One region of the Shewanella sp. 1311 genome, then DNA from elsewhere that is predicted to be linked to it. Evidence: predicted binding sites of a transcription regulator. Region 1 holds the regulator's gene; each other region holds the start of a gene.
What was found. The regulator NrdR, encoded in region 1, represses ribonucleotide reductase genes. The targets are predictions, from matches to a motif close to AAACACNANATNTNGTGTTT.
Positions count from the first base shown of each region.

Region 2: nrdA (class 1a ribonucleoside-diphosphate reductase subunit alpha) is a predicted target of NrdR. The motif match lies at 2,064-2,083, and genes of this name have one in related genera.
Region 3: nrdD (anaerobic ribonucleoside-triphosphate reductase) is a predicted target of NrdR. The motif match lies at 2,707-2,726, and genes of this name have one in related genera.

Region 1 covers NZ_CM181686.1:1,215,242-1,222,572, forward strand. The annotation lists gene ribBA (bifunctional 3,4-dihydroxy-2-butanone-4-phosphate synthase/GTP cyclohydrolase II) at 1-1,065, opposite strand, end outside; gene AC5YB3_RS05515 (riboflavin synthase) at 1,132-1,788, opposite strand; gene ribD (bifunctional diaminohydroxyphosphoribosylaminopyrimidine deaminase/5-amino-6-(5-phosphoribosylamino)uracil reductase RibD) at 1,800-2,954, opposite strand; gene nrdR (transcriptional regulator NrdR) at 3,100-3,549, opposite strand; gene glyA (serine hydroxymethyltransferase) at 3,750-5,003, opposite strand; gene ettA (energy-dependent translational throttle protein EttA) at 5,193-6,860, shown strand; gene AC5YB3_RS05540 (LysR family transcriptional regulator) at 7,024-7,331, opposite strand, start outside.
Region 2 covers NZ_CM181686.1:5,112,384-5,119,714, reverse strand. The annotation lists gene ubiG (bifunctional 2-polyprenyl-6-hydroxyphenol methylase/3-demethylubiquinol 3-O-methyltransferase UbiG) at 328-1,038, shown strand; gene AC5YB3_RS22435 (HAD family hydrolase) at 1,040-1,711, shown strand; gene nrdA (class 1a ribonucleoside-diphosphate reductase subunit alpha) at 2,238-4,526, shown strand; gene nrdB (class Ia ribonucleoside-diphosphate reductase subunit beta) at 4,610-5,740, shown strand; gene yfaE (class I ribonucleotide reductase maintenance protein YfaE) at 5,752-6,201, shown strand; gene AC5YB3_RS22415 (oxidoreductase) at 6,516-7,331, opposite strand, start outside.
Region 3 covers NZ_CM181686.1:4,536,302-4,543,632, reverse strand. The annotation lists gene nrdG (anaerobic ribonucleoside-triphosphate reductase-activating protein) at 1-438, opposite strand, end outside; gene nrdD (anaerobic ribonucleoside-triphosphate reductase) at 558-2,675, opposite strand; gene AC5YB3_RS19920 (hypothetical protein) at 2,935-3,624, opposite strand; gene AC5YB3_RS19915 (MarR family winged helix-turn-helix transcriptional regulator) at 3,745-4,263, opposite strand; gene AC5YB3_RS19910 (NADP-dependent oxidoreductase) at 4,411-5,424, shown strand; gene rssA (patatin-like phospholipase RssA) at 5,535-6,482, opposite strand; gene AC5YB3_RS19900 (DEAD/DEAH box helicase) at 6,732-7,331, shown strand, end outside.

The DNA of each region.
Region 1 (7,331 bases):
CGAAAGTGAATGGTAACGTTTAGGCGAGCTGAGCAGGCGCATCTTAGTCACGCCAAGGCTAGCGAGGATTTGCGAACCCACACCCACACGGCGCGACGTTCCCTGCCATTTTGCAGAAGCAGGCGCTTGGCCTTGATCTTCGGCTTCAAAGGCTTTCACCTTAGAGAGGATTTCACAGGGATGTTCTTGATTCCCTAGTAAAACCAATACGCCACCTTCTGCTGAAATACGCTCCATCGCCTTTTCGAGTGGCCAGCTGCGTTGCTGATCGCGCTCTGAATGGAGTAAATCGTTGAAGGTGTTTTGCAGATGCACGCGCACCAAACAATCACTCTTCACCTCACCTTTGACTAAGGCAAAATGCAGTTGATTGTCGATAGTGTCTCTGAAAGTCACCATATCGAACTCGCCGAAACGGGTCGGTAGTTTGCATTTAGCTTCACGCACAACCGTGGTTTCTTTAGTGTTGCGATACTCGATCAATGCCGCGATAGTGCCGATTTTGATACCGTGCAACTCGGAGAAAATCTCTAAATCTGGGCGGCGTGCCATAGTGCCGTCTTCGTTCAAAATCTCAACGATAACGCCCGATGGCTCAAGTCCCGCAAGACGGGCTAAATCACAACCAGCTTCAGTGTGGCCTGCGCGGGTTAATACGCCGCCGTCCTGTGCCATTAACGGGAAGATATGCCCAGGTTGCACTAAATCAGACGCTTTAGCCTCTTTAGCCACGGCCGCTTTTACCGTTACCGCGCGGTCGTGGGCCGAAATACCGGTAGTCACGCCTTCGGCTGCTTCAATAGAAACCGTAAAGTTAGTCGAGAACTGGGCGTTGTTATTCGTCACCATTAAGGGCAGATTTAACTGCTGACAACGGGCTTTGGTCATGGTCTGGCAAATGAGTCCACGGCCATATTTCGCCATAAAGTTAATCGCTTCTGGCGTTACCATTTCGGCCGCCATGATCAAATCACCTTCGTTTTCTCTGTCTTCGTCATCCATCAAAATAACCATTTTGCCTTGACGAATATCTTCGATGATCTCTTCTATACTGTGCAGCGCCATTGTAGGACCTTATGATTTTGCTGTTGTTATGAAATTCTATACCTTAGCAGTACGATTACCAGTGCACTAACGCACAAAGCCGGCACGGGCTAACATTTCCATGGTAACACCACCGCTCTTGCTGTCTTTGCCATCATAATTCATCAAGCGTTCAAGATAACGGGCGATTAAATCCACTTCGATATTCACCTTATCGCCCGCTTGCAGATCGATTAACGTGGTTTCCCCTGCGGTATGCGGCACTATAGTTAGTCGGAATCGACTGCCGTCCACTTCGTTAACCGTCAAACTCACGCCATCAATGGTGATGGAACCTTTATGGGCAATGTAACGCCCAAGCTCTGCAGGTGCGGCTAACCAAAACTCGATAGCTTGACCACGCACTAGGCGTTGCTCAACCATAGCAATACCGTCTACATGGCCGCTGACCATGTGTCCGCCTAAGCGTGTCGTTGGGGTGACGGCTTTTTCAAGATTAACCTTAGTGCCCACTTTGTAGTGAGCAAAACCGGTTAGACTCACTGTTTCGGCAGAGACATCAGCCACATAACCGTCGGCTAATTGCTGCACAACCGTTAAGCACACACCGTTGGTGGCAATACTGTCGCCTAAACGCACATCGTTTAAATCCAGTTTGCCGCTCGCCACGGTAAGACGAATATCATCGCCTTTACGCTCCAGTTTGCGCAGGGTGCCAACGGCTTCAATAATCCCAGTAAACATGGTTAACTCACTTAATTAATTAAAGAGGTATCAAGCTTAACGCTCAAGATTAAACGGGTATCTGGCCCTAATTTGCGCTCATCCACCAAAGTTAATGCAGGAATTTGCGCCATGGTTTTATAATCGGGTAGCTGCAGCAGATTGCGCCCTTGCCCACCGAGGATTTTCATCGCTTGGTATAGCACTAACTCATCGGCCAGCCCCCCTGCTAAAAAAGCGCCCGCTAAGGTTGCACCCGCTTCCACCAGCACGTGATTACAACTTTGGCCTAAATAGCTTAATAGTTCAGCTAAGGATACGCGACCTGCAATTGCAGGTAACACGAGGCAACTCACATGGGAGGGCAATTGTGCTTGAAACTCTGCGGGATAAGCCACGGTCGAGACCAAGAGTATCGGCGATACGATAGCCAAACAGGCAGCCGATAACGGCAAACGGGCGCGACTATCGAGTATGACTCTTAATGGCTGCAGTAATTGCGCCTCGGTTACGCAGTCTTTTATGTCGCCAAGTTCTTGATATCGCACATTGAGCGAGGGATCGTCAGCCAGTATGGTTTCAATTCCAGTCACCAACGCGCAGGAACGTAAGCGTAAGCGCTGCACGTCGCGGCGAGATTCAGGCCCGGTAATCCATTTAGACACACCGTTAGACAGCGCGGTTTTACCATCAAGACTCGCAGCTAATTTGACTGTAACTCTGGGTAAACCCGATTCCATGCGCTTCATAAAGCCTAAATTCAAGGCATAAGCTTCATCGCGGTGTAACCCCACATCCACTTCAATACCGGCGTCGCGCAGCATTTGAATACCGCGACCAGCCACTTGCGGATTAGGATCTTCAACCGCCACCACCACACGCTTAACGCCAATATTGATCAGTGCCAAGGCGCAGGGCGGCGTGCGGCCATAATGACTGCATGGCTCTAAGGTGACATAGGCTGTTGCGCCGCGGGCGTGTTCGCCAGCCATGCGTAGCGCATGCACTTCGGCGTGGGGCTCACCCGCTTTTTGATGATAACCTTCGCCGACAATCTGATTATCTTTAACGATAACGCAGCCCACACTGGGATTGGGTCTCGTGGTGTAAAAGCCTTTGCGCGCCAATTGAATAGCGCGGCTCATCATTTGGGTATCGAGTACGGACCAACTTATGTTCAAGCTCATGTTCAACCCTGTTGTTAAAGGTTTCGGCTTTCACCAGTCTTGTAAATCTGTGTTTAAAACCTGTCTTGCAGAAGCTATTAATCAAAGCCTCTATTAAAGCTAGCGCAACCAGAAGACTGAACGACAGGCCACAAAAATCGAATAACTACTTTTGCAGTTTAGCGATGGCTTCACCAAATTCAGACACGTCTTCAAAGGCGCGGTACACAGAAGCAAAACGTATGTAGGCGACTTTATCTAGGCTCATCAATTGCTCCATCATCAAGTTACCGACCATTTCTGAGGGCACTTCCCGCTCGCCAGTGGCGCGCAGGGTAGATTTGATTTTGCTGAGCGCTTGCTCGATTTCATCCATAGACACGGGGCGTTTTTCAACGGCGCGCAACATGCCACCTTGGAGTTTTTCTTCATCGAAGGGTTGGCGTGAACCATCACGTTTAATCACCCTAGGCATGACTAATTCGGCGCCTTCGAAGGTAGTAAATCTTTCATGGCATTCGGTGCATTCTCTGCGACGGCGCACTTGATGGCCTTCCGCCACTAATCGAGAATCGATGACTTTAGTATCTGTCGCGCTGCAAAATGGACAATGCATTGAGCCTCCTGCCAGTGAATGACGTAAAGCCGTTGGCTTTACTATGTTATCTAAGGTTAGCCTGTTTGGTTTAAGTCTAAGATTTTAGCAATAAAAATGGCCGCTTAATGCGGCCATGGGATTTTATCCTATTTATGGGCTGAGGTTAACCACCTGATGCTTGTTAGGCTCAGCACCACAAAAAGGAGACTATTTACAGATTAACCGTAAACAGGGAAACGTGCACACAGTGCCAATACTTGGCCCTTAACACGCTCAATCACAGCAGGATTGCTTGCATCATCAAGGATGTCACAAATCCAGCCTGTCAGCTCTTTCGATTCCGCTTCTTTAAAGCCGCGGCGCGTAATGGCTGGCGTACCGATACGCACACCTGAGGTCACAAAAGGTGAACGTGGATCGTTTGGCACTGAGTTTTTGTTCACGGTAATGTTAGCGCTACCTAAGGCGGCATCGGCTTCTTTACCGGTTAAGTCACGACCAATCAGATCAACTAGCATCAAGTGGTTGCTGGTTCCGCCAGAGACGATTTTGTAACCGCGCTCAAGGAACACTTCAACCATAGCTTTAGCGTTATTAACTACTTGCTGTTGGTACACTTTAAATTCTGGCTCTAAGGCTTCTTTGAACGCAACCGCTTTACCAGCGATAACGTGCATTAATGGGCCACCTTGACCGCCTGGGAATACCGCTGAATTCAACTTCTTATACAAGTCTTCATCATCAGCAGCAGACAGGATCACGCCACCACGAGGACCGGCTAAAGTTTTATGGGTCGTTGACGTCACAACGTGTGCGTGTGGTACTGGATTTGGATAAACGCCAGCAGCAATAAGACCGGCAACGTGCGCCATATCGACAAATAGGTAAGCACCTATTTTGTCTGCGATTTCACGCATTTTTGCCCAGTCAACGATACCAGAATAGGCAGAGAAACCGCCGATCATCATCTTAGGCTTATGTTCTACGGCCAGACGTTCCATTTCGTCGTAGTCAATTTTACCTGACTCGTCGATACCGTAAGGAATGATGTTGTACAGTTTGCCAGAGAAGTTAACGGGTGAACCGTGGGTCAAGTGACCACCGTGGGCTAAGTTCATGCCCAGTACGGTATCGCCAGGTTTTAACAATGCCATGTAAACAGCGCTGTTTGCCTGTGAACCTGAATGAGGTTGTACGTTAGCGTAAGTTGCGCCAAACAATTCTTTAGCACGTTCAATCGCTAAGGTTTCAACTACGTCCACATACTCACAACCACCGTAGTAACGCTTGCCTGGATAGCCTTCAGCGTACTTATTGGTTAACTGTGAACCTTGCGCTTCCATCACGCGTGGACTGGTGTAGTTTTCAGAAGCAATCAGCTCAATATGCTCTTCTTGACGCAGAGTTTCATTCTGAATTGCCTTAAACAGTTCCGGATCATAATCTGCGATATTCATATCTTTTTTCAGCATTGCTTACTCCAGCTGCCAATTCTTATAGGTAGGGTTGCGCGGTATTCTACTCGGAACGCGACCACAATCCCAGTATTTGAAACATGAAATTCCTGTGGATAGTACTTGAACTTGGCTCATTGTCGAGTTGAGTTCGGCGCACAATCGAGTAGAATTAGCCGCATCATTAGTCACTTAAGATAGAGAAAAATGGCTCAGTTTGTTTACAGCATGCTGCGGGTGGGTAAAATTGTTCCGCCTAAGAAGCAGATCCTTAAAGATATTTCTTTAAGCTTTTTCCCCGGCGCCAAAATTGGCGTACTCGGCCTCAACGGTTCAGGTAAGTCGACACTACTGCGCATTATGGCGGGTATCGACACCGAAATTGAAGGTGAAGCGCGCCCAATGCCGGGATTGAAAATCGGTTACCTGCCGCAGGAACCTAAACTCGATCCGAATCAAACCGTGCGTGAAGCGATTGAAGAAGCGGTAGCAGAGGCAAAAAATGCCCTGACTCGCCTCGATGCCGTTTACGCGGCCTACGCCGAGCCGGACGCCGATTTCGACGCCCTTGCAAAAGAGCAAGGCGAACTCGAAGCGATTATCCAAGCCCAAGATGCCCATAACTTAGAGTACGTCCTTGAGCGCGCCGCCAACGCCCTGCGTCTGCCGGATTGGGATGAAAAAATCGAAGTGTTATCCGGTGGTGAACGTCGCCGCGTAGCGATTTGTCGTTTGCTGCTTGAAAAGCCAGAAATGCTGCTACTGGACGAACCCACCAACCACTTGGATGCTGAATCTGTGGCGTGGCTTGAGCACTTTTTGCAGGAATATGCCGGTACTGTGGTCGCAATTACCCATGACAGATACTTCCTCGACAATGCCGCTGGCTGGATTTTAGAACTCGACCGCGGTGAAGGTATTCCGTGGGAAGGTAACTATTCTTCATGGCTTGAGCAGAAAGATGCCCGTCTGAAGCAAGAATCGGCTACCGAAAGTGCCCGCCAAAAAACCATTGCCAAGGAATTGGAATGGGTACGCCAAGGTGCCAAAGGCCGTCAGTCTAAGGGCAAGGCTCGTATGGCGCGCTTTGAAGAACTGAACACTAACGATTACCAAAAACGTAACGAAACCAACGAGCTGTTTATTCCGCCCGGACCACGTTTAGGCGACAAGGTCATTGAAGTGAATAACCTGACCAAATCTTATGGTGACCGCGTACTCATCGACAACCTGTCGTTCTCTGTGCCTAAGGGCGCTATCGTCGGTATTATCGGTGCCAACGGCGCGGGTAAATCAACCCTGTTCCGCATGTTATCCGGCGCTGAAACGCCAGACAGCGGCAGTATTGAGCTGGGTGATACTGTGCAATTGGCATCGGTTGAGCAGTTCCGCGATTCAATGAATGATAAAAACACCATTTGGGAAGAAATCTCCGGTGGTCAAGACATCATGCGTATCAACAACATGGAAATCCCGAGCCGCGCCTATGTAGGCCGCTTCAACTTCCGTGGTGGCGATCAGCAAAAAGTCATCGGCACCTTGTCGGGTGGTGAACGTAACCGAGTACATTTAGCCAAACTGCTGCAAGCGGGCGGTAACGTGTTATTACTCGACGAACCGACTAACGACTTAGACGTTGAAACCCTGCGCGCACTGGAAGAAGCGATTCTGGAATTCCCTGGTTGCGCTATGGTGATTTCGCATGACCGTTGGTTCCTCGACCGTATCGCGACCCACATTCTGGATTACCGTGACGAAGGCCAAGTGAACTTCTACGAAGGTAACTACACAGAATACTCGGCATGGTTGAAAAATACCTATGGCGCCGATGTAGTTGAGCCACACCGCTTGAAATACAAGCGCATGATTAAGTAGTCAAACGCATAATTGATTAAGCAAAAAAGGAGCTCAGGTCTAAGGATCTGCGCTCCTTTTTATTGGATGCTTTTTATGGGGAAGTTTTTATGAATAGTTTTTCTGGACTCGCTTTATCGACTTGTTTTTATTGGATGCTGTCGAATAGTTCCGATAAAACGACTCAGTTTTTCAAACTGGCAAAATAAGCCACCAGCATGTCCATCATCACCCTGAGTGCGGGTTGCATGTGTTTGCGGGATTGATACACACCATACACACCCAGTGACTGCGGCATGAACTCAGTCAATAAAGGCACTAACTGACCCGAATCTAAATAGGGTTTAGCCGCCCACAGCGGTTGCATTGCAATCCCCTCACCTGCCAGCGTGGCATTGAGCACCACCATAGAATCATTGGCGCTGAAATTGCCATTCACAGGCACATTAAACGCCTGACCTTGGTTTAACTTAGGATCAGAGTTCAGCGCCT
Region 2 (7,331 bases), 1.3 Mb from region 1:
CCAAAAACGTGATTTGGCATTCTAACACAGTTATTTAATGTCGCCAGACCTATCCTTATCGAATTGAGAGTCTGGTGGCTTAATAGATGAAAACACTGTCAATTTGGTCGTTTGAGCGATAAACCAGCGTTGAAATTCGCGGCTTAGGATGAGAAAAAATCGTCAAAGGGATGAAGTAAAAGGTCGATACGGAGCACAACAATTAACATAAAACCAGAAAACTGCTGAAAATTCACTCAACCACAAGGGCTTAGCTCAGTCGAACACTTTGTTTATCAAACATAGTCGTTATAATAGCCGCACAATACAGCTACTTCAGGTAATAGCATGCATCAGAATACCAATGTGGACCCACAGGAAATCGCAAAGTTTGAACGTATGGCCGAAACGTGGTGGGATCTCAACGGTGAATTTAAGCCGCTGCATCTATTAAACCCGCTGCGCTTAAATTATATCGATCAAACTGCCGGCGGCATTTTCGGTAAGAAAGTGCTCGACGTTGGTTGCGGCGGCGGGATTTTATCTGAAAGCATGGCCCGTATCGGTGCCGAGGTTGATGGTCTTGACATGGGTGATGAGCCCTTAGAAGTCGCCCGCCTACATGCCCTCGAAACCGGCGTAAGCATTAATTATGTAAAAAATACCGCCGAGACCCATAGCCAAGATCATCAAGCCTATTACGATGTGGTGACCTGTATGGAAATGCTGGAGCATGTGCCCGATCCACAATCGGTGATCAAGGCTTGCTGTGACATGGTTAAACCCGGTGGCTTTGTGTTTTTCTCCACCATTAACCGCAACATTAAATCCTATGTGCACACGATTCTGGGCGCAGAATATTTGCTGAAGATGCTGCCAGTTGGCACCCATGAGCATAAAAAATTCATTAAGCCTTCGGAACTGATTGAGCTTGTGGACAATACCGATCTGATCTGTACCGATGCATTAGGCATCAGCTACAACCCGCTGACGGGCATTTTTAAATACACGCCTAAAGTTGATGTGAATTACATGATCGCAACGCGTAAGGTTGATTAATATGAGTCTGGCACAGATCCAAGGCGTGCTGTTCGATCTCGACGGCACCTTAGCCGATACCGCGCCGGATCTGGTGCAGGCCCTTAATTTAAGTCTTCAGGACGTCGGCATCGCCGCGCAGCCGTTAGCGGCCATGCGCTACGCCGCATCCCACGGCAGTTTTGCCTTAGTCGATGCGGCGATCCCCAATGCAGCGGATGATCTTCGTACTCAAGTTCAGCAAGGGCTGCTCGCCCACTATCAGCGCATTAATGGCGATCACTGTGCGCTATTCACAGGCATTGCAGCATTACTCGACTGGCTCGAGTTAACGCAGCTGCCGTTTGGGGTGATCACCAACAAGCCAGCCCGCTTTACCCGTCCCTTATTGCGAAAACTGAATTTACACTTACGTATGCCCGTTATCATCAGTGGCGATTCAACCAAACACCCAAAACCCCACACAGCACCTATGTTGTTAGGGGCTCAGCAACTGAACTGCGCTCCAGAGCACATTTTGTATCTTGGGGATGCCGAGCGGGATTTGTTAGCAGCGAAGGCGGCGGGCATGTTAGGCGGCGTTGCCCTATGGGGTTATCTGGGTGTCAACGACAAGCCATCGCAATGGCCAGCTCACGCACACTTTGCCAGCCCAACTGAGCTACATCAGGCATTAGTCGACGCATTGGCCTAGAAAAACTCGCTAATAAAACGGCTAACAGACGTCACCATGACACTCAAAGATAAACCTTTTGCTAAAGCCAATATGCAGACACACATAAGTGTGTTTGCCTGATTTTTACCTGCGAATAAAATCAGGCGGCGAAAGGTCGGCGGATAAAAGATCGGCACTTGTGCGCGATCGCGATCTAAAGAAAAGATCGCCTAAAAATCCCCCATGAGTGCGACACACTAACCTGAAATTGAGCTTCAAGGTTAGTCGTTACTAACGCGAAAGCTTATCCTCAACTTATCCACAAGATGTCCCCTGAATTCAGACTTGCAAATAGGGTCAAACCTCACTATCTTGTATCCCAGATAATTTAAAACACCATATCTTGTGTATAGGTAGCAATCAGACACACTAAAAGCTCGCCGCTTAATTGACTCGTTTTCAACCAGTCAGCAGTATTTAAGGGACGGTTATTGATTGTTTTACAAGGATACGTACGGTGAACTTGCTCACCTAAATAGATATAAGAACCAAGGCCTATCTCCAAATGAATAGCACTATGACAGTCACAAAACGCTGTGGCGATCGTGAAAATATCGATCTCGAAAAAATACACCGCGTAATTACTTGGGCAGCCAAGGGATTAAAAAACGTTTCTGTTTCTGAAGTTGAACTTCGCTCGCACCTACAGTTTTTCGATGGCATCCCAACCGAAGCTATCCATGAAACCATTATCAAAGCGGCTGCGGATTTAATTTCTCCAGAATCACCGGACTATCAATTCCTCGCCGCCCGTTTAGCGGTGTTTCATTTGCGTAAGAAGGCCTTTGGTCAGTTCGAGCCGCCAGCACTGTATACCCACGTGACTAAGTTAGTTGAGCTTGGCAAGTATGACATGCACATTCTGCAGGATTACAGCAGCGAAGAACTCGACGTGATGGATACCTATATCGACCATTGGCGCGATATGGACTTCTCTTACGCTGCGGTAAAACAGCTTGAAGGCAAATATTTAGTTCAAAACCGTGTGACGCACGAAATCTACGAGAGCGCCCAGTTCCTCTACATTTTGGTCGCGGCCTGTTTGTTTGCCCGTTATCCAAAAGAAACGCGCCTGAAATACGTTAAAGATTTCTATGACGCGGTATCGACCTTTAAGATTTCGCTACCAACGCCAATCATGGCCGGTGTGCGCACGCCAACGCGTCAGTTCAGCTCTTGCGTACTGATCGAATGTGGTGACAGCTTAGATTCCATCAACGCGACAGCTTCGTCTATCGTGAAATACGTTAGCCAACGTGCGGGTATCGGTATTAACGCCGGTCGTATTCGCGCCTTAGGTAGCCCAATCCGTGGTGGTGAAGCCTTCCACACAGGTTGTTTACCTTTCTATAAGTATTTCCAAACCGCAGTGAAATCTTGTTCTCAAGGCGGCGTGCGGGGCGGTGCTGCGACCCTGTTCTACCCTATTTGGCACTTAGAAGTCGAATCTCTGCTGGTATTGAAAAATAACCGCGGCGTAGAAGACAACCGTATCCGTCATTTAGACTACGGTGTGCAGTTGAACAAAGTCATGTATCAACGTCTGATCAAAGGCGAAAACATCAGCCTGTTTAGCCCATCTGACGTACCTGGCTTGTACGATGCTTTCTTTGAAGATCAAAATGAATTCGAACGTTTATATGTGCAATATGAGCAAGACAGCAGCATTCGTAAGAAAACCATAAAGGCTGTTGAGCTGTTTTCACTGATGATGCAAGAGCGCGCCTCAACTGGCCGTATCTACATTCAAAACGTGGATCACTGCAACACTCACAGCCCGTTCGATTCAAAAGTCGCACCGATCAGACAGTCTAACCTGTGTCTTGAAATCGCCCTGCCGACAAAACCATTGAACAACATCGATGATCCAGAAGGTGAAATCGCGCTTTGTACGCTGTCAGCACTTAACTTAGGTTCTATCAAAGAATTATCTGATATTGAGCCATTAGCCGACCTCGCCGTACGTGCACTGGATAACCTGTTGGATTATCAAGATTACCCCATCAAGGCCGCGCAAATTGCCTCGATGAATCGCCGTACTTTAGGCATAGGCGTGATTAACTTCGCTAACTACTTAGCGAAAAATGGCATGAAGTATTCCGATGGCAGCGCGAACGAGCTGACCCACAGAACCTTCGAAGCGATTCAGTTCTATTTACTGAAAGCCTCAATGAACTTGGCCAAAGAGCAAGGTGCGTGTCCGTTATTCCACGAGACCACATACTCTCAAGGTATTTTGCCAATCGATACCTACAAACGTGACCTAGATAAAATTTGTGCAGAACCATTGCACTTAGACTGGGAATCACTGCGTAGCGATATCAAGCAATATGGCCTACGTAACTCAACGCTGTCGGCATTAATGCCATCAGAAACCTCGTCGCAAATCTCCAATGCGACCAATGGTATCGAGCCACCACGTGGTCTTATCAGCGTGAAATCGAGCAAAGACGGTCAGTTGAAGCAAGTTGTACCTGATTTCGATACGCTGAAAGATAGCTATGAATTGCTATGGAAAATGCCAAGCAATGACGGTTACTTACAGCTAGTGGGTATCATGCAGAAGTTCGTTGACCAAGCTATTTCGGCCAACACTAACTATGATCCTTCACGTTTTGAAGGCCGTAAAGTACCGATGCAAACCCTGCTGAAAGATTTGCTCAATGCTTACAAGTTAGGTGTGAAAACGCTTTACTACCATAACACTCGCGATGGTGCGTCGGATTCACACGATGACATCACCAATTTAGAGAAAGAAGACGATGGTTGCGCCGGCGGCGCGTGTAAAATCTAGTCTTTAACGTTAACGCGGCTCTTACAAATAAAAAGTATAGGGATCCCGATTGAGTGGATCCCTATCCATTGGAAAATAGCACCATGGCCTACTCTACCTTCTGTCAAACACCCAACGATGCCACCCGTGAACCTATGTTTTTAGGTCAATCGGTCAACGTGGCTCGTTACGATCAACAAAAATATGAAGTGTTCGAAAAACTGATAGAAAAGCAGTTATCTTTCTTTTGGCGCCCGGAAGAAGTAGACGTCAGTCGCGATAAGATCGACTACGGTGCATTGCCCGATCATGAAAAACACATCTTTATTTCTAACCTGAAATACCAAACCTTACTCGACTCGATTCAAGGTCGCTCACCCAATGTGGCCTTTTTGCCATTGGTGTCGCTACCTGAATTAGAAACTTGGATTGAGACTTGGTCTTTCTCTGAGACGATTCACTCGCGTTCATACACCCATATCATTCGCAATATCGTTAACGATCCTTCGGTGATCTTCGACGATATCGTCGTGAACAAAGAAATCTTAAGCCGTGCGACCGATATCGCTGCTTACTACGATCACTTGATCCAATTGACTCAAGTGTTCCATTTACTCGGCGCGGGGACCCATGTTATCGATGGCAAAGAAGTCATAGTCAACACTCGTACCCTGAAAAAATCCTTGTACCTGTGCATGATGTCAGTCAACGCCCTAGAAGCGATTCGTTTCTATGTTAGCTTTGCCTGCTCATTTGCCTTTGCTGAACGTAAGCTAATGGAAGGTAACGCGAAAATTATTCGCCTTATTGCCCGTGATGAAGCCTTACACTTAAACAGCACTCAGCATATTTTAAGCATCATGCAAGGCGGTAAAGACGATCCAGAAATGGGTGAAATTGCTGCAGAATGCCAACAGGAAGCTTTCGATTTATTCTTCAAGGCCGCTGAGCAAGAAAAAGAATGGGCAAAATACCTGTTCAAAGACGGCTCTATGATAGGTTTGAATGAACAGATCCTCTGCCAATACGTTGAGTTTATTACTAACCAACGGATGAAGTCGGTGAACCTGCCACAACCTTATCCTGAAATAACCAATCCATTACCTTGGATGAAAAACTGGTTAGAAAGCGATGCGGTGCAAGTCGCACCACAGGAAGTTGAAGTCTCTTCATACCTTGTCGGCCAAATCGACTCAGCGGTTGATGGTGATGAGTTCCTCGACTTCGATCTATAAGACACTTAAAAATGACGTTACAAAATGGCATTAAAACAGTGACATCAAAAAAACGGCCACAAAACCTGTTTGCGAAGGCGCCAATCGTGCGCCTTCAAGGTCAGCCTGTATTGCTCTTTACCGAGCAACAAGGCACTTTGCTGCAAGCACTTGAAGCCAAAAAAGTCAAAATCTTCTCAGAATGTCGTAACGGTTTCTGCGGTGCCTGCAAAACACGCGTCATCAGCGGAAAAGTCAGCTACTTAAACGAACCCTTAGCCGAACTCAAACATGATGAATGTTTACCCTGCTGCTGTGTGCCTACCGAAGATTTAGAGCTCGACTTGTCACCTGAAGGTGCTGCCGTAGTCACCTATGCGTGCCAACCTCGTCAGAGCAAACCCAGTTTGGCTAAGTCAAAGCAAACACAGCATGAAGCAAGCAACACGCGCACGTTAAAACAAGAAGTATTTGAAGACTAACAGCGCCAAGAATTAGACTTATCTATAAGCTGCTTTAAATGATCCACTCTGAATGAGCAACTTTCACTTTTTCAGTAGGCGGCGTTAAAACAAGCATTAGCTGTTAAACACAAAGTCCCTTTCAATACTGCCTTAATCAATCCGCGCCAATTAGTGACCAAACGCATTAAACCCCACTCTTCTTCCTTCTCTCTATTTTCAATGCATTCCCGCGGAAAACCAAAACAAAAAAGCCTGAACTCAGGTTCAGGCTTTCAGGATCTAAAACTTAACGCATGACGCCTAAAGCTTATTGCAGAAGACTTATCGAGTTTCTATAAGCGCATAGCCAGCTCAGCGCCTTGGCGGATTGCACGCTTAGCATCAAGCTCTGCCGCGACATCCACGCCGCCAATCAGATGCACAGGCAAGCCTGTCGCTTTCATCTCATCCACTAAGGTGCGATTCGATTCTTGTCCAGCGCAAAGCACAACATTATCAACGGCCAGCACTTCAGCGGTTTCGCCCACGCGAATATGCAGTCCCGCATCATCAAACTTATCGTAACTCACGCCCGTTTTCATCTTCACATCATGTTGCTTAAGCACAAGACGGTGGATCCAGCCAGTGGTTTTACCTAAGCCTTTGCCCATCTTCGACGTTTTACGTTGCAGTAAAAACACCTTACGATGATCGGTATTGTCGGATTGAGGTTCTGTTAGGCCGCCCGCATGTTGGTAAGTTTTATCTATGCCCCACTGTTGCAGCCATTTATCGGCGTTCAGCGTGCTAGATTGGCGCTCACACAAAAAGTGCGCCATATCGAATCCTATACCGCCGGCACCAATCAAGGCTACTGTATTACCGACAGTCACTTCACCCGAGAGCACTTTTTGATAATCGACCACCCGTGGGTCATCAAAGCCGGGTAAGACTAAATCACGCGGCACAACGCCTGACGCTATCACCACTTCATCAAACTTTTCGGTTGCCAACACACTGGCATCGAGGCGAGTGTTTAATCTCAGCTCCACCTTATGCAACTTAATTTGGTTGATGAAATAACGGATAGTTTCGTTAAACTCTTCTTTTCCTGGGATTTTACGGGCGAGATTAAACTGACCACCTACCTCGGATTTCGCTTCAAACAA
Region 3 (7,331 bases), 1.9 Mb from region 1:
GCTGCTACCGCGGAATACGAGACTTGGATCGGCAAGACTTTGTTCAAATTTGCCATCCACCAGTACATCAATATAGGCCAACACGGCGCGCTGTTCATCACTCAACTCATCAAGCACATAACCCGTCCACAGCCAAATATCTTTACCTGCACACTCGCTCTTGACTCGTTTGACGAGCGCCAAAATGGCACTGAGATTGACAGGCAATAAAGGATCGCCCCCCGAGAGCGATAAACCACGGCGTACAATCCGCTTGTCATTGAGATCGGCAATCATCCTATCTTCCATCGTCCTATCAAACACATGCCCAGAACGGGGATCCCAAGTACTTTGATTGTAACAACCACGGCACTGGTGCTCGCAGCCAGAGACAAACAAGGTCGCACGGGTACCAGGGCCATTGACCACATCGATAGGGAAATATTGATGGTAATTCATTGATAGTACTTCATAGTGCATTTCATCTTTTAACATTGGGACTTATCCCATGGCACTATTTGATTTGATGCCACGTGATGCCACGGAATAAGTCTAACAAGCAGAATAAAATAATAGTGTTACAAGTGTTTGATCCTACGTTTTACTTCTTCCTGTTTACCATAATTAAAGGGTCGCGCATCTGGGCTGCCTAAGTAACCGCACACTCGGCGCGTCACTGACACCCGACTTGGCTCATGGTTGCCGCACTTAGGGCAAGTGAACCCTTTACTAGTACAGCTAAATTCGCCAGTAAAGCCACAGTCATAGCATTCGTCGATTGGCGTGTTCGTGCCATAGTAAGGCACGCGGCTATAACTATAATCCCACACGTTTTCCAGCGCTTCGAGGTTATGCTGCATGTTGGGATATTCGCCATAACAAATAAAGCCGCCGTTCGCAATTGCGGGATATGGCTGTTCAAAATCAATTTTATCGTAGGGGTTAACGCTTTTTTCCACATCAAGGTGGAAACTATTAGTGTAATAGCCCTTGTCTGTCACGCCTGTGACTAGGCCAAATTGCTTCGCATCCAGTTTACAAAAACGGCTGCAGAGACTCTCACTTGGCGTGCTATACAGGCTAAAGCCATAACCTGTTTCAGCCTTCCACGCATCCGTGGCGGCTTTAAGATAGGCAACAATAGCGACGGCTTTGTCCCTTAATTGTGCATCGTCAAATACATGGGTTTGGGTGCCATAGAGTGCATTCATGGTTTCATGCAGGCCAATGTAACCGAGTGAAATCGAAGCGCGACCATTTTTAAAGATTTGAGAGACATCATCATCGGCACGTAAACGTACTCCACAGGCGCCTTCCATATAGAGGATAGGTGCCACACGGGCTTTAACGCCATTGAGTCGCTCAATGCGAGTATCCAGCGCTTTACGGGCTAAGACTAATCTGTCATCTAAAAGACGATAAAATTCCGCTTCATCACCCTTAGCTTCCAAGGCAATTCGCGGTAGGTTTAAGCTCACTACCCCGAGATTATTGCGCCCTTCATGCACAAGTTCGCCATTTTCCTCGTAGGTGCCTAAAAAGCTGCGGCAACCCATTGGAGTTTTAAATGAACCTGTGACTTTCTCGACTTGCTCGTAATTGAGAATGTCGGGATACATGCGCATAGTTGCGCATTTGAGTGCCATCTGTTTGACATCGTAATTGCAATCGCCAGTCTTGTGATTAATGCCATCGCGAATCGCAAACACTAACTTAGGGAAAACTGCCGTCTTGCGATTTTTACCTAATCCCGCCATCCGTACTTTCAGCATAGATTGCTGAATTAAGCGGGATTCCCATGATGTGCCTAACCCAAAGCCAAAGGTCACGAACGGTGTTTGGCCGTTGGCGGTATGCAAGGTATTAACTTCATACTCCAAAGACTGAAATGCATCGTGACATTCTTTTTCAGTTTGCGCCGTGGCAAAAGCTTTGGCGTCGGTGATCTTCCAATTCAGGGCGATTTGGTAATGTTTGTCGTAGCTCTTAGCAACAAATGGCGCTAACACTTCGTCGATACGATTAATGGTCGTGCCGCCATAAATATGGCTCGCCACTTGGGCAATGATCTGCGCGGTGACGGCTGTCGCCGTTGATATAGACTTAGGGGTTTCAATTTCGGCATTTCCCATTTTAAAGCCATGGGTCAACATACCAGCCAAATCAATCAGCATACAGTTAAACATCGGGAAAAAAGGCGAGTAATCTAAGTCGTGGTAGTGGATCTCCCCCGCTTCATGGGCAGCAACCACGTCCTTTGGCAAGATATGACTCTTGGCATAATGTTTGGCGACTATGCCCGCGAGCAAATCCCGCTGAGTTGGGATAACTTTCGAATCTTTATTGGCATTTTCATTGAGTAACGCCGCATTGCTTTGCTCGACTAAACCACGGATTTCGAGGTTTAATTTACTGGTCGCTTCACGGCACACATCTCGGTCGTGACGGTATTCGATATACACCCGCGCCAAGGACTTATACGGCCCTTCCATCAGTAAATTCTCCACCGCATCCTGTAGATGATGGATATCAACTTCGGTTAAGGTCGCAACGCTTTGACTGATACACGCTGCCACTGTCGCTGCATAGTCGCCATCCTCTATTCCAACTGAGTTTGCAGCGGCATTCACTGCATCCCGTATCCTTGTTTCATCAAAAGGTGTGCGGCAACCATCACGCTTAATTACGACTGGCATTGTTCAGTTCCTCTCCATCTCGCCTAAAAATTAACACTACATCTAGTGATTTTAAAATCATAAAACACAATATGTAGAGCATTAGGCTACAACGACGGTGAGGCGTCCATGATCCAGATCATAGTTTTTAGGATGAAATAAAAGAACAAACCAGAACTGCAGCTAGGCCCAATTATCTGAAAATTGCGCCTTGACCTGCTGATTAAACCCAGCTAGTTGATGCCTGAAATCAGTGATGCTCAAGCACCATAACTCAAGATTAACGCTTAGCGAGTGCAAGATAACTACTGAGTTGGCCCGATGCCGACTGATGCGAGCCCATAGATGAAGCGAGTTGCATCATAGATTTAAGCCCCTGCCATTGCTGTTTTTGAGCATCTGTTAGCGGTGGCTCGGAATTCAAATAATCCGTTAATTGGCCAAGGACTTTGGTGGCTTTTTGGGCGAGCACCGGCGACTGAGCATCATCCATATTGGTCAAAACGTTTTTCGCATCGACCAAAGTATTAATCAGGGGGTTGTTCGGTGATTTTTTGGCTAATGATTTGAGCTCATCATCTAAGAAATCTTGCAGCGACTGCTTACTCGACGTGGTTGTGCTCGGAACTGTAATACCGTTTTTTGATAAACGGTCGAGTTGCACGTCCGATAAAATGCCGTCTTTTTGTAAACGTGACACTAATGCGGGAATATCGGCGACACCAAATTTGCCATCGGCAAAAAAATCCTTCGCCATCGACTGAATTTTCTGTGCACGTTGCGCCCGTGGCGACAGCGCTATCTCATCGGCTTTACCCGCGTCGGGTTTAGCGGCATCCGTCTGAGTTTTCTTGGTCTCAGTGGTCGCATCGGTTTTGGCCGTACTCGTCTTTTGGCTATTGGCACCATAGGCATCGGCGATACTGGTACTGCTGCGATTAAGATTGAAGGCATTTAAAATAGAATTCATCGTCAAAAATTCGGCGTCTAAGACTCAATGACGGTTTTAAAGCAAAAACTAAGCCAATCAAGTATTAATCTGTGCAGAGCCTGAATTTTCGGGTAGCGAACAGCACCAGTAGCTTTATCTCTAGGACTGTAAATCTTTAATAAGGGCAAGACATTGCCGCCTCAGTAAATCGAGTGCCTCGGCATCCATCTGCACTTTATTCAGCAAAGTTTGTTTCAAGGCTAGGGCTTCATGCTTAATCGCCTCTCCCTGAGCCGTCAGAGTGATCAATTTTTTCCGCTCATCTTCAACGCAGGCCAAACGCGTGATCAAGCCTTTTACCTCTAACCGCTTAACGATAGGCGTTAGCGTCCCCATATCGAGCTTAGTCGCCGCCGATAGCTGGGTTTGACTGCAGCCATTTTGACGCCACAGGGTTTGCATCACCAGATATTGAGGGAAAGTTAACTCGTATGCCTCTAGTAAAGGACGATAAGCGCGCACTAAGGCATTACTCGCGGAATATAACGCGAAGCACACATTATCAGATAAACACAGTGCATCCCTTGGCGCTAGGCTTTGTGACTCTGGGTTTTGTAGCTCTGGGTTTTGACTCTGCTCTGTAGATCCGAGCTCTGGGTGAGATAAACAATTTTGCACGTTTAAGCGCCTGTCATTCAAACATAGCGCTATCTTATCCGATCCGCCCCATCGCATCTAGTTTGCGCGCAAAGTATTTGCATTGTGTCATGAAGCCACGTACAGTTGACGCAGTTAGTTTGCGCACAAACAAAAGGTTAATTTTCTATGAATAGCACTATTACCGAAACCCGTGAAATCCATTTAGCCAGTCGCCCTGAAGGCATGCCTACGGCAGAAAACTTTGCTTTAGTAAATAATCCCTTAGCACCGCTCGCCGATGGGCAAGTGTTGATAAAAAACCTGTGGATGTCGGTCGACCCTTATATGCGCGGCCGCATGGTAGATCGTAAGAGTTATGTTCCGCCCTTCGCCCTGAATCAAGTCTTAGAAGGCGGCTCGATTGGTGAAGTTATCGCGTCTAAAAACAGTGATTTCCCAGTAGGCACTAAAGTCAGCAGCATGTTAGGTTGGCGCGAGCACGCTGTCACTGACACGGCTGGACTGACCGCTCTGCCGCAAACCGAATTAGACAGTTCACATTTCCTCGGCGTGCTTGGTATGCCGGGCATGACAGCGTGGACGGGACTGACTCGCATCGCAGATTTAAAAGCAGGTGAAACCCTGTTTGTTTCTGCCGCATCAGGCGCCGTCGGCAGTGTTGCTTGCCAGATTGGTAAACTGATGGGTGCTCGCGTAATCGCCTCAGTGGGTTCAGACGAAAAAGCGGAATTGCTGCGAAGCTATGGTGTTGATGCCATCATCAATTACAAAACCTGTGGCAATCTCACCCAAGCGCTCACAAAAGCCGCGCCAGAAGGGATTGATGTGTACTTTGAAAACGTCGGTGGCGAGCATTTAGCCGCAGCGCTGAGCAATATGAAAGATCATGGTCGTATCGCCGTTTGCGGTATGATTTCGCAGTATAACGACACAGCGCCAACACCTGGTCCAGACAACTTGGCCCTGATAGTGATGCGTAAACTTAAGTTAGAAGGTTTTATCGTATCCGAACATTGGGCGCATTATCCTGAGTTTGCCGTGAAAATGGCTCAATGGTTAGCTGAAGGTAAAGTCAAAGCTGAACAAACCATTTATCAAGGGCTTGAACAAGCACCTGATGCCTTTATCGGTCTGTTTGAAGGTAAGAATCGCGGTAAAATGTTGGTGAAATTAGCGTAACTCGCCATCAAAGCGACATAAATGCTCAGTTTTAGATAGCAAAAAGTCGGTATAACGCGAGTTATACCGACTTTTTCTATTTGATAGTCAACTGTTTATCTTTTAACGTTTTAGCCCTTCCACAGTGCAGCTTCAATCAAGTGAGCCACCTTCTCCACAGCAGCTTCACCAGCGGCAATCGCCTCATCAGCACGGTGAAACTCCATAGTGCCGATATTGCCAACCTCAGGCACAATACAAATATCTGGCGGATCGCCCATCAAGCGTGCCCGTTTATGTCTTTGCTCTAAAATGCCCATAGATTGCGACATTACAGCGATCATGCCAGGATTCGATTTAGTGCCAAGTGAAAAATTATCGGTCAGATTGCTGACATAATCTCGGCCACGGGCAAACAAATCCATAAATCCAGTTTCTTGTCGCGCTGACATATCCATTTCAGCTTCAACGTTTTTTTGGCTCGTCATGCTCACAGGTAATACTTGGATGCGACCAGAATGATAACCATATAAATCCACAGCGATCACCACATCGACACCCATGGCACGGCTAACAGAAACAGGCACTGGATTCACCACAGCACCATCGACAAGCCAGCGGTCACCTTGTCTCACAGGCGCCAAAATCCCCGGCATAGAGCAAGAAGCCCGCACCGCTTGACGTAAATCCCCTTCAGTAAACCAAATCTCCTGCCCGGAGTACAAGTCGGTCGCAACCGCCGCAAAGGGACGATTGAGGTTCTCAATATTCACATCCCCTATTCGAGCTTGCAGCACATCAAATACTTTATCACCGCCGATAAGACCGCCTTTACGCCATCGAATGTCCATCAAGCCAAGTACGTCCCAGCTAGAGAAACTCCGAACCCATTCTTCTAATTCAGGTAAATGGTCATGGGCGTACGCGGCACCCACTAAAGCGCCCACCGAACATCCCGCAACTTTATCGGGTTTGATCCCCATGGCGGCAAGGCCATTCAACACGCCAATGTGTGCCCAACCTTTCGCAGCGCCACTGCCCAAGGCAATACCAACCGAAGGGGTTGTTCCGTTAGCCATAAATCATTCTCCTGTTGCTCAATCCACTACACGATAACGTAAAATCATTTCATATCCAGTGTCAATTGGTGAAACCAAGGCAATTAAGTACTTGTAACATCAATGTAAACAAATGCAGGCAACTAAGTGTAAATGGCACACTTTCGCGATAAATCAACGCGTGAAGCAGAGATAATCACCGATGTGGATAGCTGAGTTAGGGCGATTAAGGCTATAATCTGCCCTTACTAAGATTTAGGGGATATACCTTTGCAATTTACCGATTTTTCTCTGGACCAGCGTCTGCTTCAAAGCATAAAACATATGGGGATCACAGAACCCACCGCCATCCAGGAACAAGCACTGCCTATCGCATTGGCAGGTAAAGATTTAATGGCGTCATCAAAAACAGGCTCAGGTAAAACCTTAGCGTTTTTGTTACCCGCATTGCAAAGAGTCATTTCTACCCGCTCACTGTCAAAACGCGATCCTAGAGTATTGATTTTATTACCGACCCGCGAACTAGCACATCAAGTGTATAGTCAGCTTCGCCTGCTGGTCGCCAACACCCAATACAAGGCCATCAGCGTTCTAGGCGGTGAAAACTTTAACGATCAAGCGAAAGCCCTAGCGAAAGAACCGCATTTTATTGTCGCGACGCCGGGCCGTATCGCCGATCATTTAGAGCAAAAACATTTATTCCTGAATGGGTTAGAGTTACTCGTGCTCGATGAAGCCGACCGCATGTTAGATTTAGGCTTTGCCCCGCAGTTGAAAGCCATCAACGATGCTGCCGATCATAAACGTCGTCAAACGCTGATGTTTTCTGCCACGTTAGATCATGACGAAATCAATGATATCGCGGCAACG